Regions from separate parts of the Colwellia sp. Bg11-28 genome, predicted to be linked through region 2. Evidence: predicted binding sites of a transcription regulator. Region 2 holds the regulator's gene; each other region holds the start of a gene.

Region 1 (3,221 bases), on a different contig from region 2:
TCAGATGAAGTCACCCTAGGCTTTCAGCAAGAAGTCTTTGATACCATGACTTTTGGTACACGCGTTATTTGGCGTGAACTTGGCCGTGGTGTAGAAGATAGTGATATCCAATCACCGTTGAATAAGAAATTGGCTCAACTTGGTTATAATGATGTCGGTGGTACATGGTTCTTACACAACCCAGGCGAAAGCTTAACCATTGAACAAGATTTTGATGGTAATCCTGATAATGGCCTTGAAGCAGTAACTTTATCTGCTGAGGAAATGATGTTACCTAAGATGGAACGTCATTATGCTGCTATGGAATTCACCCTTGATGGTTCGATCACGGATAGCTTCCGCATTAACTCTTCTTACACTTACTCTAAAAACTGGGGTAATACCGAAGGTCTAGTTAAAACGGATAATAACCAAGCAGATCCAGGTTGGACAACTTCGTACGATTACGGAGATGTTATGGACCACGGCTATGGTCTGTTACCAAATGATCACACCCATGTATTCAAATTTAACGGTAGTTACGACATCACTGAAAACATAATTTTTGGTTTCGTTTCGAGTATTAGTTCTGGTCGTCCACAAAGTTATCTTGGTCGTCACCCAACTGGCGTAGATAGTTGTGCTGCGGGTAATGTATGGGAAGCATGTTATGGCAATTCTGGTCATGAGAGCTTTTACGATGAAAACGAACAACCAGCTAAACGTGGTTCAAAAGGTAATCTTGATTGGGTTACTAATGTCGACTTATCATTAACTTATATTACCGAAGTAATGGATGGTGATTTATCATTCAAAGCGACCGTTTATAACGTATTTGATAGCGATTCAGCGACCAATATTAATGAAACAAGAACCTCCCTAAATGATGACGGAAACTTAGTTAAAAATGCTGATTACGGAAGTATTACTGACCGTCAAACAGAACGTTATGTCTCCTTTGTTGCCCGTTACGAGTTTTAATAGTTACTGTTTAAGCAGCTAATATTTAGCTGCAACTAAGATTCAAGCCGCTCTTAAAGAGCGGTTTTTTATGGCGAAACTTTAAGTATCATGTGTACTCTCCTTGCCTAGTCAAAGCTAACCGATAAAGCTGTACATAAAACCAGTAAACGCATTATACTTAAGCCTTTGTTGTTAATCACTAACACTTGGATATGGCTTGAAACTCTATATTGCCGAAAAACCGAGTTTAGGTCGCGCTATTGCTGCCGCATTACCTAAGCCACAAAAAAACCATAAAACACATATTGAGCTCGCTAACGGTGATGTGGTCAGTTGGTGTATCGGACACATTTTGGCGCAAGCAGATCCTGAAGACTATGATGCCGAATTAAAAAAATGGCGCATGGAAAGTTTGCCTATAGTGCCGCAGCAATGGCAATTAAAACCCATTGCTCGAACTCGCTCACAACTCACTGTCTTAAGAAAATTGGTGAAACAAGCCGATGAAATTATTCACGCAGGCGATCCCGACAGAGAAGGTCAATTACTCGTTGATGAAGTGATTGATTACTTTAAATTATCCAAAACAAAAAAAGCTAACATTAAACGTCTGCTGATCAGCGATTTAAACTTACCTGCCGTTAAGCGAGCCCTTACGTCACTAAAACCTAATAGTGATTTTATGCCGTTATCTATTTCTGCTTTAGCACGTTCACGCGCTGATTGGCTTTATGGTATTAACCTTACCCGTGCATATACATTGCAAGGGCAAAAAACCGGTTACAACTCGGTATTGTCCGTAGGTCGTGTGCAAACACCTTTGTTAGGTTTAGTGGTTAGGCGTGAGCAAGAAATATCAGAATTTGTCAGTAAACCTTTCTTCCAAGTTCAGGCTCATATTGCACTAAGTTCAAAGGACGCCATCGCTTTTACAGCAAAATGGCAACCAAGTGAAAACTGTCAACCATATTGCGATGAAGAAGGTCGAGTTTTGGTAAAAGCATTAGCAGAGAATGTCGTTAAACGCATTGCTAACCAACCCGCAACAATCAGTAATATTGACAGTAACGAAAAACAACAAGCCGCCCCATTGCCCTTTAATTTATCGCAATTACAAATTAGTGCTGCTAAGCAGTTTTCTATGAATGCCAAGCTTGTGCTTGATGTTTGTCAGGCTTTATATGAAAGACATAAACTGATTACTTACCCACGTTCAGATTGTCGGTATTTGCCTAAAGAGCAACTAAAGCAAGCAAGTGGCATTGTTAATACACTCGCCAACTCATCATTACCTTGTAATAAACCCGCTCAAGGGGCAAATACTTCTTTAGTGAGTAAAGCATGGAACGATAAAAAAATAACCGCCCATCATGCAATTATCCCTACCGAGAAATCACCTGAGAACATCAATTTAAATACCTTTGAAAAAAATGTCTATTTACTGATTGTACGTCAATATTTAGTACAGTTTTATCCTGCCTATATTTATCAGCAAACCAAAGTGGAATTATTAATTGCTGGCGGGAATTTTATGAGCCAAGCAAAAACAGAAAAACAACTGGGCTGGCAAGTCTTATTCCCAAAAAGTAATAAAACGAAAAACCAAAGTAAGTTAGAACATGGGCAAGAACAAGAGCAAACATTGCCCCCTTTAACAAAAGGGCAACTATTACATTGCCAACAAGGCGAATTAATAGAAAAACACACGTCACCGCCGCAATCTTTTACTGATGCAACGCTGCTCGGTGCCATGACCGGTATTTCCCGTTACGTCAATGATGCGGCCATTAAAAAAGTACTGAAAGAAACCGATGGTCTGGGTACAGACGCTACTCGCGCCGGCATTATAGATTTACTTTTTAAACGCGGGTTTTTACAACGTCAAGGCAAAGCGATCACCGCAACGGAGGTTGGTGTTGCGTTAATCACCGCCCTGCCCACCATGGCTACTTTGCCAGATATGACAGCACAATGGGAAGCAACACTCACGGCAATCAGTGAGAAAAATGCCAACTATCTAAGCTTTATGCAACCTTTAACAGTTATAGTCAATGAGATGGTACAAGGTGCCAGTCAGCAATCTTTTTCTGGTTTACCTAAGGTTGCTTTTAAGCCTAAACGCGGCAAACGAACATTTCAGAAGAAAGCGGTAAAAAAAGCAAGTTAGCGCCAAGCTACTTGTCTGAAGGTAAACTATACAAAGGTAATTAATCTCAAATATCTTTAAGAGGTAGAAGTTGATTAGTCTTTTTCTAAGGCGAATTTAGGCGTTAATAGCT
Region 2 (3,221 bases):
TGACGCTAAAATTGCAATAATTGCTGTCGATAATGTATTTTTTTTAAACATGTTATCTGTCTTCCCCAAATCATTTTTATTATTTATGGAAAGCAGACCTTGACCACTCAATGTTGCAACTAACTCCGTATCCTCAAGTAAAAGTTTAATGGCTTGTTCAATAGAATAATTGCCAGTTAACTTATTTGCCGTTATATCACTTACTTTATCAAGTGAGAAAATGAGCGTTAAGTCGGCTTGCTCTGCAAATTGAGTGAGCGATAGATCTGCTCTTTGCTGAGGAATATTGAACGAATAGGTATTACTTAATTCAGCACTTTGAACATATGGAGCACACGCTAAAGCGAGTGTTGCTGCTATGCTAGCTGAGTTAAATTTTCGTTGTTCAATAACCTCAACAGTAAGTTTTTCACTTACAAATATTAAAGACGATTGAACAAGTTTTTTCCGCCAGTGCATCGGTAACCTTTTGTTATTTTTAGTGCGTTAATGTAGCCAAACTTAAAATCATTCTGACAAAACTATATTATATTTACTAGTTAATAATCTATGTGCTGGATATAGATGATGAAAGCTAAATTATGGTCTGGTAATAAAAATAGGGCTATATAAACGAGTATATACTTGGTTAAATTTACACGTGTCAAACCACCCTGTTGTCAATTAATAGCTTACTAACCATAAACTTAATTATTAGTAGTCATGTTGATAATTCATATAAAGTCAGCTGTGAACAACAATATACTCTCATGAAAACATAGGTAGATAATCATAATGTGAGGTGATTTCTGCACGTAAACAATAATTAGTTAGATATACCTAAGCGGGGCTTGCCTTTCATCACATCCTGTATATACTACCAGTAATACTGTGTAAATTTACAGGCTAAAGCTATGATAGATTCAACTACCGAATTACGCCCACTGACTAAACGACAGCAACAGATTTATGATTTAATCAAAGCAAAGATTCAAGATACAGGCATGCCACCTACACGTGCTGAAATCGCTAATTTTTTTGGTTTCAAATCAGCTAATGCCGCCGAAGAACACTTAAAAGCTTTAGCAAAAAAAGGCTACATTGAAATGCTTGCAGGCACTTCTCGTGGCATTCGCTTGGTTGAAGAAATGCTTGAAGCAGAAGGTTTACCACTGATAGGGCGAGTTGCCGCCGGTGAACCTATTTTGGCGCAAGAGCATATTGAAGAACATTATAAAATGGATGGTAATTTATTCCATCCTGCTGCCGATTATCTCTTGCGTGTAAATGGCGAAAGCATGAAAGATATCGGTATTCTAGACGGCGACTTACTTGCTGTGCATCAAACTACTGAAGTACAGAATGGTCAAGTTGTTGTTGCCCGTGTTGAAAATGATGTCACCGTAAAACGTTTCAAACGTGAAGGAAATGTTGTCTATTTGCATGCAGAAAATGAAGACTTCTCTCCTATTAAAGTCGACTTAGCTAATCAAGAGTTTAATATTGAGGGTATCGCCGTCGGTATTATTCGAAGTGGACGTTGGATGTAATCCATCATAGCCACTGTTACAGCATTCGTCATATTTATTACCTAATTACTGCGTAATAAATATGGCGTTTTTATTTATCTTCAATATTTTCCTTTCTAAATTTCCACGTGATTTTCTGTAATTCTTAAATCCCTTTATTAGATTTAATCAAAGCTAGTCCCAGTAGAGCTCACACTCTCTTTAGAGCTATTACTCCATTGAATTAAATGGCTTTTTTATAATTCCTCAGTTATAAAATGTTTGACCTAGATCAATTTTTAGCGTAATTCTATAAATAGTAACGCATACAAAACGAACATAAAAAGAATAAAAAGACGTCTGTTTGCTAATCCTGTCACACTAGTTCACTAGTACTATGACTGATTACTCTTTTACGTCGATAATTAACTTGATCTCTAAATTATGTATATTCGTCATGAACCGTTCTATATAGCGCAACCGTGGCTAAACCGAGCTCTTGTTAGTTGATAAAAATAATAATAACAACAACAGATATTCAGTTCAGTGAGTTATGAAGTACATTGCTGCACATCTGTTCTCTATCATTGAAAAGAGGAGATGCCGTGTGGGGAAACATAAGCTAATTTGGCTAGTGTTGGTCAGCCTATTTGCCAATTCAGCCTGGGCAGAGACGCAGTTAAACCTAACTAAAGGGGTTACTGCCGTTAGTAGAGACGTATATGATTTACATATGCTAGTGCTCTATATTTGTACTGCTATCGGTATTTTAGTTTTTGGCGCTATGTTTTGGTCGATTGCTTTTCACAGAAAATCTAAAGGTGCAAAGCCTGCTGATTTTCATGAAAGTACTAAAGTAGAAATTTTATGGACAGCAATACCCATTGTTATTTTAATCGCCATGGCAGTGCCTGCTACACAAACACTGATAGCGATGGAAGACAATGAGAACTCTGATGTTACGATTCAAATCACGGGCTCGCAATGGAAATGGCATTACAAATACTTTGACCAAGATATTGAATATTATTCTGTGCTTTCCACCCCTCGCGAGCAATACCAAAACCAACAAGAAACTAGCGCCATCAAAGGTAAAAACTATTTACTTGAGGTTGATAAGCCGCTTGTTATTCCTGCTAATAAAAAAGTTAGATTTTTAATAACATCTGATGATGTTATCCATTCATGGTGGGTGCCTGCTTTTGCCGTTAAACAGGATGCTAATCCAGGATTCATCAATGAAGCCTGGACTAGAGTCGAAGAACCCGGTGTCTATCGCGGTCAATGTGCCGAGTTATGCGGAAAAGATCATGGCTTTATGCCCATAGTTGTTGAGGTAAAATCAGCTGAAGATTATGACATTTGGCTCAATGAACAACAACAACGTATCGCCGCTGCAGCAAGTGCCGAACAAGACTCATTAAACGCTTCTGTATCAAAAGAAGAACTTATGCAATTAGGTGAAACAACTTACACAGCCTACTGCTCAGCTTGTCATCAACCAACCGGTTTAGGTTTGCCGCCGGCCTTCCCTGCATTAAAAGGTAGCCCTATAGCTACAACGGGTACGATAGAAGAGCACCTCAATATTGTCTTTAACGGTAAAGCGGGCACAGGTATGCAAGCCTATGGCAAACAATTGAGTTTAAAAGAGATAGCCGCAGTCGTCACTTATGAGCGAAATGCTTGGGGCAATGATACTGGTGATATCGTGCAAGCCTCTGATGTAAAGTC
Region 3 (3,221 bases), on a different contig from region 2:
ATCAACGCTTGTTAGCATTTCACCAGCAAATTTTTCTAAAGCAAACTTACGTGCTTTTTCTACATCTTGAGCAGCCCGACGACGAATGTTGTCTACTTCTGCTTTAGCGCGAATAACTGAATCTTTTTGATCCGCAACGGTAGATTGAGCTGTAGCTAATGCTAGCTCTAACTCGTTAATTTTTTCTTGTTCAGCACTAATCACTTCATGGGCATGATCATGTTGATCTTCTACCTGCTCTTCAGCTTGTTGTACTATGTCATCTGCTAATTGCTCAGCACTTAACTCTTCTTTATTACTTGTTGATTCTGTTGTCATGGAAAAACCTCAATTTTATAACTCTTGGTGACATTATGGGGACTCTCTAAAATGATTCAAGCTTGATTTAAAAACATTTTGTAAAAAGTGAACTTTACAAGTGAGCAAAATCCAGCGAAACTGCTATTAACCCTAGCAAAATAAGTAAATTACCGTTATGGCTCAACACTATAAAACTATTGGCCTTATTGGCAAACCTAATCATGATGGCGCCAGTGCCACCATACAAACATTGCACAAATACTTATTAGCGAATGAGTATAAAGTTATTGTCGAAGTTTCAGTAGCGCAATCTCTCGATATCAAAAAGATGAAAACCGGCACATTAACTGATATTGGCGAACAAGCAGATCTCGCCATTGTTATTGGTGGTGATGGTTACATGCTTGGCGCAGCGCGCGTACTCGCCTGTTTCGATATTGGCGTCATTGGTGTAAACCGCGGTAACCTAGGTTTTTTAACCGATCTTTCTCCTTCTGAAATCATAAAACCTTTAGAGCAAATATTATCAGGCAAGTCACGTAGTGAACAACGCTTTATTATAGAGGCTGAAGTTTATCGTCACGGAAAACTAAAAAGTTCAAATAGCGCGGTTAATGAAGCGGTACTCCATGCCGGTAAAGTTGCCAGCATGATTGAGTTTGAAGTTTATATTGATGGCACCTTTATGTTTAGCCAGCGCTCAGACGGGTTAATTATTTCCACACCTACTGGCTCAACGGCCTATTCGATGTCTGCTGGTGGACCTATTTTAACGCCCAACTTAAATGCACTATCGCTCGTACCTATGTTTCCTCATACCTTAACAAGTAGACCAATTGTTGTTGATGGAAATAGTGAAATCAAATTGATACTAGCCAACGATAACCATGAAAACTTGCAAGTGAGTTGTGATGGTCATGTTATTTTAACGGTAATGCCTGGTGACGAAGTTATCATCAAAAAGAGTGAGTGCAGCATTCGTTTAATCCACCCATTAGATCATGAATACTTTAACGTATTACGAAATAAATTAAGCTGGGGTAACAAACTTTATTAACCTCCTGTTGCTACTTAACTATGAGTAGTAGCCAGCATTACTATCAAAAAATAAGCAAATAGTTTCAAATAAACTTGAATAAAACCCATTTACTGTATAAATTAACAGTTACTGGTTTTTTATTCATGCTTATTGCCAAAGGTTAACTATGCTGCTGCAACTTAACATTCAAAATTTTGCCATTGTCCGTTCATTAGATATTGATTGGCAATCAGGTATGACGACAATTACCGGTGAGACTGGCGCGGGAAAATCAATTGCTATTGATGCACTGGGCTTATGTTTAGGTGATAGAGCAACCACTAATGTGGTTAGACCAAACTGCAAAAAGGCTGATTTAGCCGCCACATTTGAAATAAAGAAAAATAAAATGGCGCGCGCTTGGCTAAAACAACATGAACTCGTTTCTGAGCATGATAGCGAATGTATTCTTCGCCGTGTTATCTCCGCTGAAGGCCGCTCAAAATCATATATCAATGGCAGCCAAGTGCCTTTAGTGCAATTAAAAGAAATTGGACAGCTGTTAATTAATATCCATGGTCAACATGATCACCAGCTTATCGTTAAAGCGAATCAACAATGTCGTTTACTGGATAATTATGCCAACCACTCACCTTTGTTAAGTGCAGTAAAACATTATGCCCAGCAGTGGAATAAGCTTAATAAAGAATTAGAGATGCTGCAGCAAAGCAAACAACAGCGTGAAGCTGAACAGCAACTCATTCAATATCAAGTCACTGAACTCGATGAGTTTTCATTACAGCCTGATGAGTTTTCAACACTAGAAAAAGATTATAAACGCCATAGTAATGCGCAAGATTTATTGGACTCAACGCTAAGCACATTACAAAGCTTATCAGAAAATGATAATTTTAATATCTTAGATGCACTTAGAGAATGTAGCGAAAATATCAATTCAATCGCACGCGTTGATAATCAATTAACTGATGTAGCCACTATATTATCAGATACCTTAATTCAATTAGATGAAGCAAATAACGATTTAACGCACTATTATCAGCAATTAGAACTAGACCCTCAAAATTATGCGATCATTGAAGAGCGTTACTCTACCGCAGTGCAGTTGGCCAAAAAACACCAACTGTCACCAGAAAATCTAGTTAACTTCCATAGTGAATTAAAACAACAGCTCGCTTCAATATCTAATGATGAAACCCGCATTGATACTATTATTGAAGAATTAGAGCAGACTAGAATTCATTATAATGAAAGCGCTGAACTGTTATCAGCATCAAGAGAAAAATCAGGTAAAAGCCTGAGTAAACTGATCAGTAAAAGTATGCAAGAACTGAACATGCCCCACGGACAATTTTTTATTGCCGTTGATAATAATAAAAAACAAGAAAATGGCAAAGAAACTATCAATACCAATGGTAGTGATACTATTAGCTTTCAAGTTAGCATTAACCCAGGGCAAGCGCTTGAAGCTATGCATAAGGTTGCCTCCGGTGGTGAACTATCTCGTATCAGTTTAGCTATGCAGGTTATTTTGGCCGATAAAGTGATCACGCCAACACTAATATTTGATGAAGTTGATGTCGGTATAAGTGGCCCCACAGCGGCTATGGTAGGTAAAAAGTTAAAGCAGCTATCTAAAAATACTCAAGTAATTTGTGTTACCCATTTACCCCAAGTGGCATGTAAGGGACATCAACAACTCTTTGTGAGCAAATTGACTGATGGCGAACTCACTGAAACTAAAGTAAGTGAACTAAGTGAATCAAATCGGGTCAAAGAAATTGCTCGTTTGCTTGCAGGAGATAAAATATCTCAACACAGTTTAGCAAATGCGCAAGAGCTATTAGCCAGCTAAGCTCATTTACACACACCGTTTTAGTAAAAA
Region 4 (3,221 bases), on a different contig from region 2:
ATGGAAACCGCTTTGGGTAGTTGATTTCCCAATGTTTGAAGAAGTAGATGGCCATATGCATGCTATTCATCATCCGTTTACTGCACCGACTAATTTAACCGCTGAGCAGTTAGAAGCAAATCCTGTTGGCGCTTTATCAGATGCTTATGACATGGTCTTAAATGGCTGTGAACTTGGTGGTGGCTCTGTACGTATTCACAATCAAGATATGCAAGCAGCAGTATTTAGAATTTTAGGCATTAGTGATGAAGAAGCAGAAGAGAAATTTGGCTTCTTACTTGAAGCGCTACAATATGGTGCGCCGCCACATGCTGGTTTAGCCTTTGGCCTTGATCGATTAGTGATGTTAATGACAGGTGCAAGTTCAATCCGTGACGTAATGGCTTTCCCAAAAACCAATACAGCGGCTTGTCCATTAACTAATGCACCGGGTAAAGCTAACCCTGAACAGTTAAGAGAATTAGGCGTTGCTGTTCTTGCAGTAAAGAAAGCTGAAGAGAACAAAGACGAAGAACAAGCATAATTAGGTAACCGTTTATCAATAGATAAATGATAACTACTGTTTGTTATGATTACTGTATATCAGTAATGTTAATGCAGCTATAACGTATGTTTTAGCTGCATTTTTTATGGCATTAATATAACTTACCTCTATTGAAGAATAAGATATCAATCAAAAGGCTCGCTGTTGACAATAATATTAGGAATTGATCCTGGTTCACGCTTTACTGGTTACGGCGTTATCAAACAAGAAAAGCAACGTTTTACCTACCTTGGTAGTGGTTGCATTAAAGCGATGAGTCAAGGTGAAGATTTAGCTTCACGTTTGCAAACAATTTTTGCTGGCGTATCTGAGTTAATTATTCAATTCAAACCGGATATGTTTGCCATTGAACAAGTTTTCATGGGGGTGAATCCTGGCGGAGCTTTGAAACTTGGCCAAGCACGGGGTGCAGCTATTGTGGCGGCAACCAATTCAGGGTTAACCATCGCAGAGTATTCAGCAAGACAAATTAAGCAAGCTGTTGTAGGTACAGGCGCAGCAGATAAAAACCAAGTACAGCATATGGTAAAAAGTATTTTAAAGTTACCAGGTACTCCTCAGGCCGATGCTGCCGATGCCTTAGCGGTAGCACTATGTCATGGTCATAGTCATACCAGTGCCGCCATATTAGCCGGTCAAGCTACAAAAATCGTTAGAGGGCGTTTACGCTAACCCGCTTTTCTATAAATCCCCATCAGCATAGCCGTCATTCCTGAAGTTTCTGATCGGGAATCCAGAAAGATTAGTTTTCAGTCGTTTTTTTGTCTGTGAAGCTAAGCCTCTGTGTTCTTCGTAGTGAGTTATTTCGTTTTAAATATTAGGCAACGTCAGCAAAATTCAACTAGGTCACTTTACTGTATAAATATATAGTGGTAGTATCTGATTCATTAATAATAGCCTTTGGTACTTGTTGTGATTGGTCGTTTACGTGGCATGCTTGTGGAAAAAAACTCTCCTGAAATATTAATTGAATGTGCTGGCGTGGGCTATGAAGTCACCATGCCAATGACGAGTATTTATGCCTTACCTGAGCTTGAACAGCAGGCAACTATTTATACTCACTTTGTTGTACGTGAAGATGCTCAATTGCTTTATGGCTTCGCCAATAAAGTAGAACGTAAGTTATTCCGGTTATTAATTAAAGTTAATGGTGTAGGTCCTAAATTAGCGTTAGCTATTTTATCAAACATGTCTGCTGATCAATTTGTTAGTTGTGTTCGTCACGATGATATTAGCGCCATTGTAAAAATCCCGGGTGTTGGTAAAAAGACAGCAGAGCGTTTGCTTATTGAAATGCGTGATCGTTTGAAAGATTGGCAAGCACAACAAATACACTTAGTTAGTGATGATGGCGTGATACCAGAACAACTCTCTGCTGAATTGAGCCAAGAAACTACTTTTGTTAATGATAATAAAGGCGATGCTATTAATGCTTTACTTTCACTTGGCTATAAACAAGTACAGGCAGATAAAGCGGTTAAATCCGTATATAATCGCGGCATGTCTAGCGAAAACATTATTCGCGATGCATTAAAATCAATGATATAGCCAACGGATTAATCACATTTTGAACTTAGGTAACCTATGATAGAAGCAGATCGCTTAATTGAACCAATTGCTTCAGTAGAAGATGAAAGGGTAGATCGTGCTATTCGTCCTAAAATGCTACAAGATTATACGGGGCAACAGCATGTTAAAGCGCAAATGGAAATATTTATTCCAGCCGCAAAAAATCGTGGCGAACCTTTAGATCACTTGCTCATTTTTGGCCCTCCAGGTCTAGGTAAAACCACTTTAGCTAATATTGTTGCCAATGAAATGGGTGTTAATATTCGCACAACTTCCGGACCAGTATTAGAAAAAGCCGGTGATTTAGCAGCGCTACTAACTAATTTAGAAGAAAACGATATTCTTTTTATAGATGAGATCCATCGTTTAAGTGCTGTGGTTGAAGAAATACTTTACCCTGCAATGGAAGATTATCAATTAGATATTATGATTGGTGAAGGACCTGCAGCGCGTTCTATCAAGTTAGACCTACCCCCATTTACACTTATTGGCGCTACCACACGAGCAGGTGCATTAACGTCACCCTTACGTGACCGATTTGGTATTGTTCAACGGTTAGAGTTTTATAATGTTGCAGACTTATCAACTATTGTCAGCCGTTCGGCACATTTTTTGAACTTAACAATAGATGAGGAGGGGGCATTTGAAGTTGCACGCCGCTCTCGCGGCACGCCACGTATTGCTAATCGTTTATTACGCCGAGTACGTGATTATGCCGATATAAAATCGCACGGGGTGGTTAGTCAACAAACTGCCGCTGCTGCGTTAGACATGTTAGAAGTTGACAGTGAAGGCTTTGATATTATGGACAGGAAGCTATTACATGCCATTATTGATAAATTTATGGGTGGACCTGTTGGCTTGGACAATGTTGCTGCAGCCATTGGTGAAGAACGAGAAACTATAGAAGATGTAATAGAGCCTTTTTTAATCCAACAAGGCTTTTTGCAACGTACTCCGCGTGGCAGAATAGCAACAGATAGAGCTTACCAACATTTTGGAATCACTAAAGATCAAACTAAAGACTAAGCCCCATAGTTTTTGCTCTTCCTTATAAGTTGTTATTTTATCCGTCAGTGTCTATGCTGGCGGAGACTACTTCGACTCC

Evidence for each region. The regulator LexA, encoded in region 2, represses DNA repair genes until DNA is damaged. The targets are predictions, from matches to a motif close to TACTGTATNNNNATACAGTA.
Region 1: CXF79_RS21935 (DNA topoisomerase III) is a predicted target of LexA. The motif match lies at 1,089-1,108, and genes of this name have one in related genera.
Region 3: recN (DNA repair protein RecN) is a predicted target of LexA. The motif match lies at 1,448-1,467, and genes of this name have one in related genera.
Region 4: ruvA (Holliday junction branch migration protein RuvA) is a predicted target of LexA. The motif match lies at 1,397-1,416, and genes of this name have one in related genera.

What each region holds. Positions count from the first base shown of each region.
Region 1 covers NZ_PJBA01000018.1:1,099,394-1,102,614, forward strand. The annotation lists gene CXF79_RS21930 (TonB-dependent receptor) at 1-960, shown strand, start outside; gene CXF79_RS21935 (DNA topoisomerase III) at 1,160-3,109, shown strand.
Region 2 covers NZ_PJBA01000005.1:227,411-230,631, reverse strand. The annotation lists gene CXF79_RS06520 (TonB-dependent receptor) at 1-51, opposite strand, end outside; gene lexA (transcriptional repressor LexA) at 894-1,529, shown strand; gene coxB (cytochrome c oxidase subunit II) at 2,095-3,221, shown strand, end outside.
Region 3 covers NZ_PJBA01000006.1:77,160-80,380, reverse strand. The annotation lists gene grpE (nucleotide exchange factor GrpE) at 1-318, opposite strand, end outside; gene nadK (NAD(+) kinase) at 476-1,357, shown strand; gene recN (DNA repair protein RecN) at 1,506-3,191, shown strand.
Region 4 covers NZ_PJBA01000006.1:1,854,797-1,858,017, reverse strand. The annotation lists gene aspS (aspartate--tRNA ligase) at 1-523, shown strand, start outside; gene ruvC (crossover junction endodeoxyribonuclease RuvC) at 689-1,216, shown strand; gene ruvA (Holliday junction branch migration protein RuvA) at 1,457-2,092, shown strand; gene ruvB (Holliday junction branch migration DNA helicase RuvB) at 2,129-3,142, shown strand.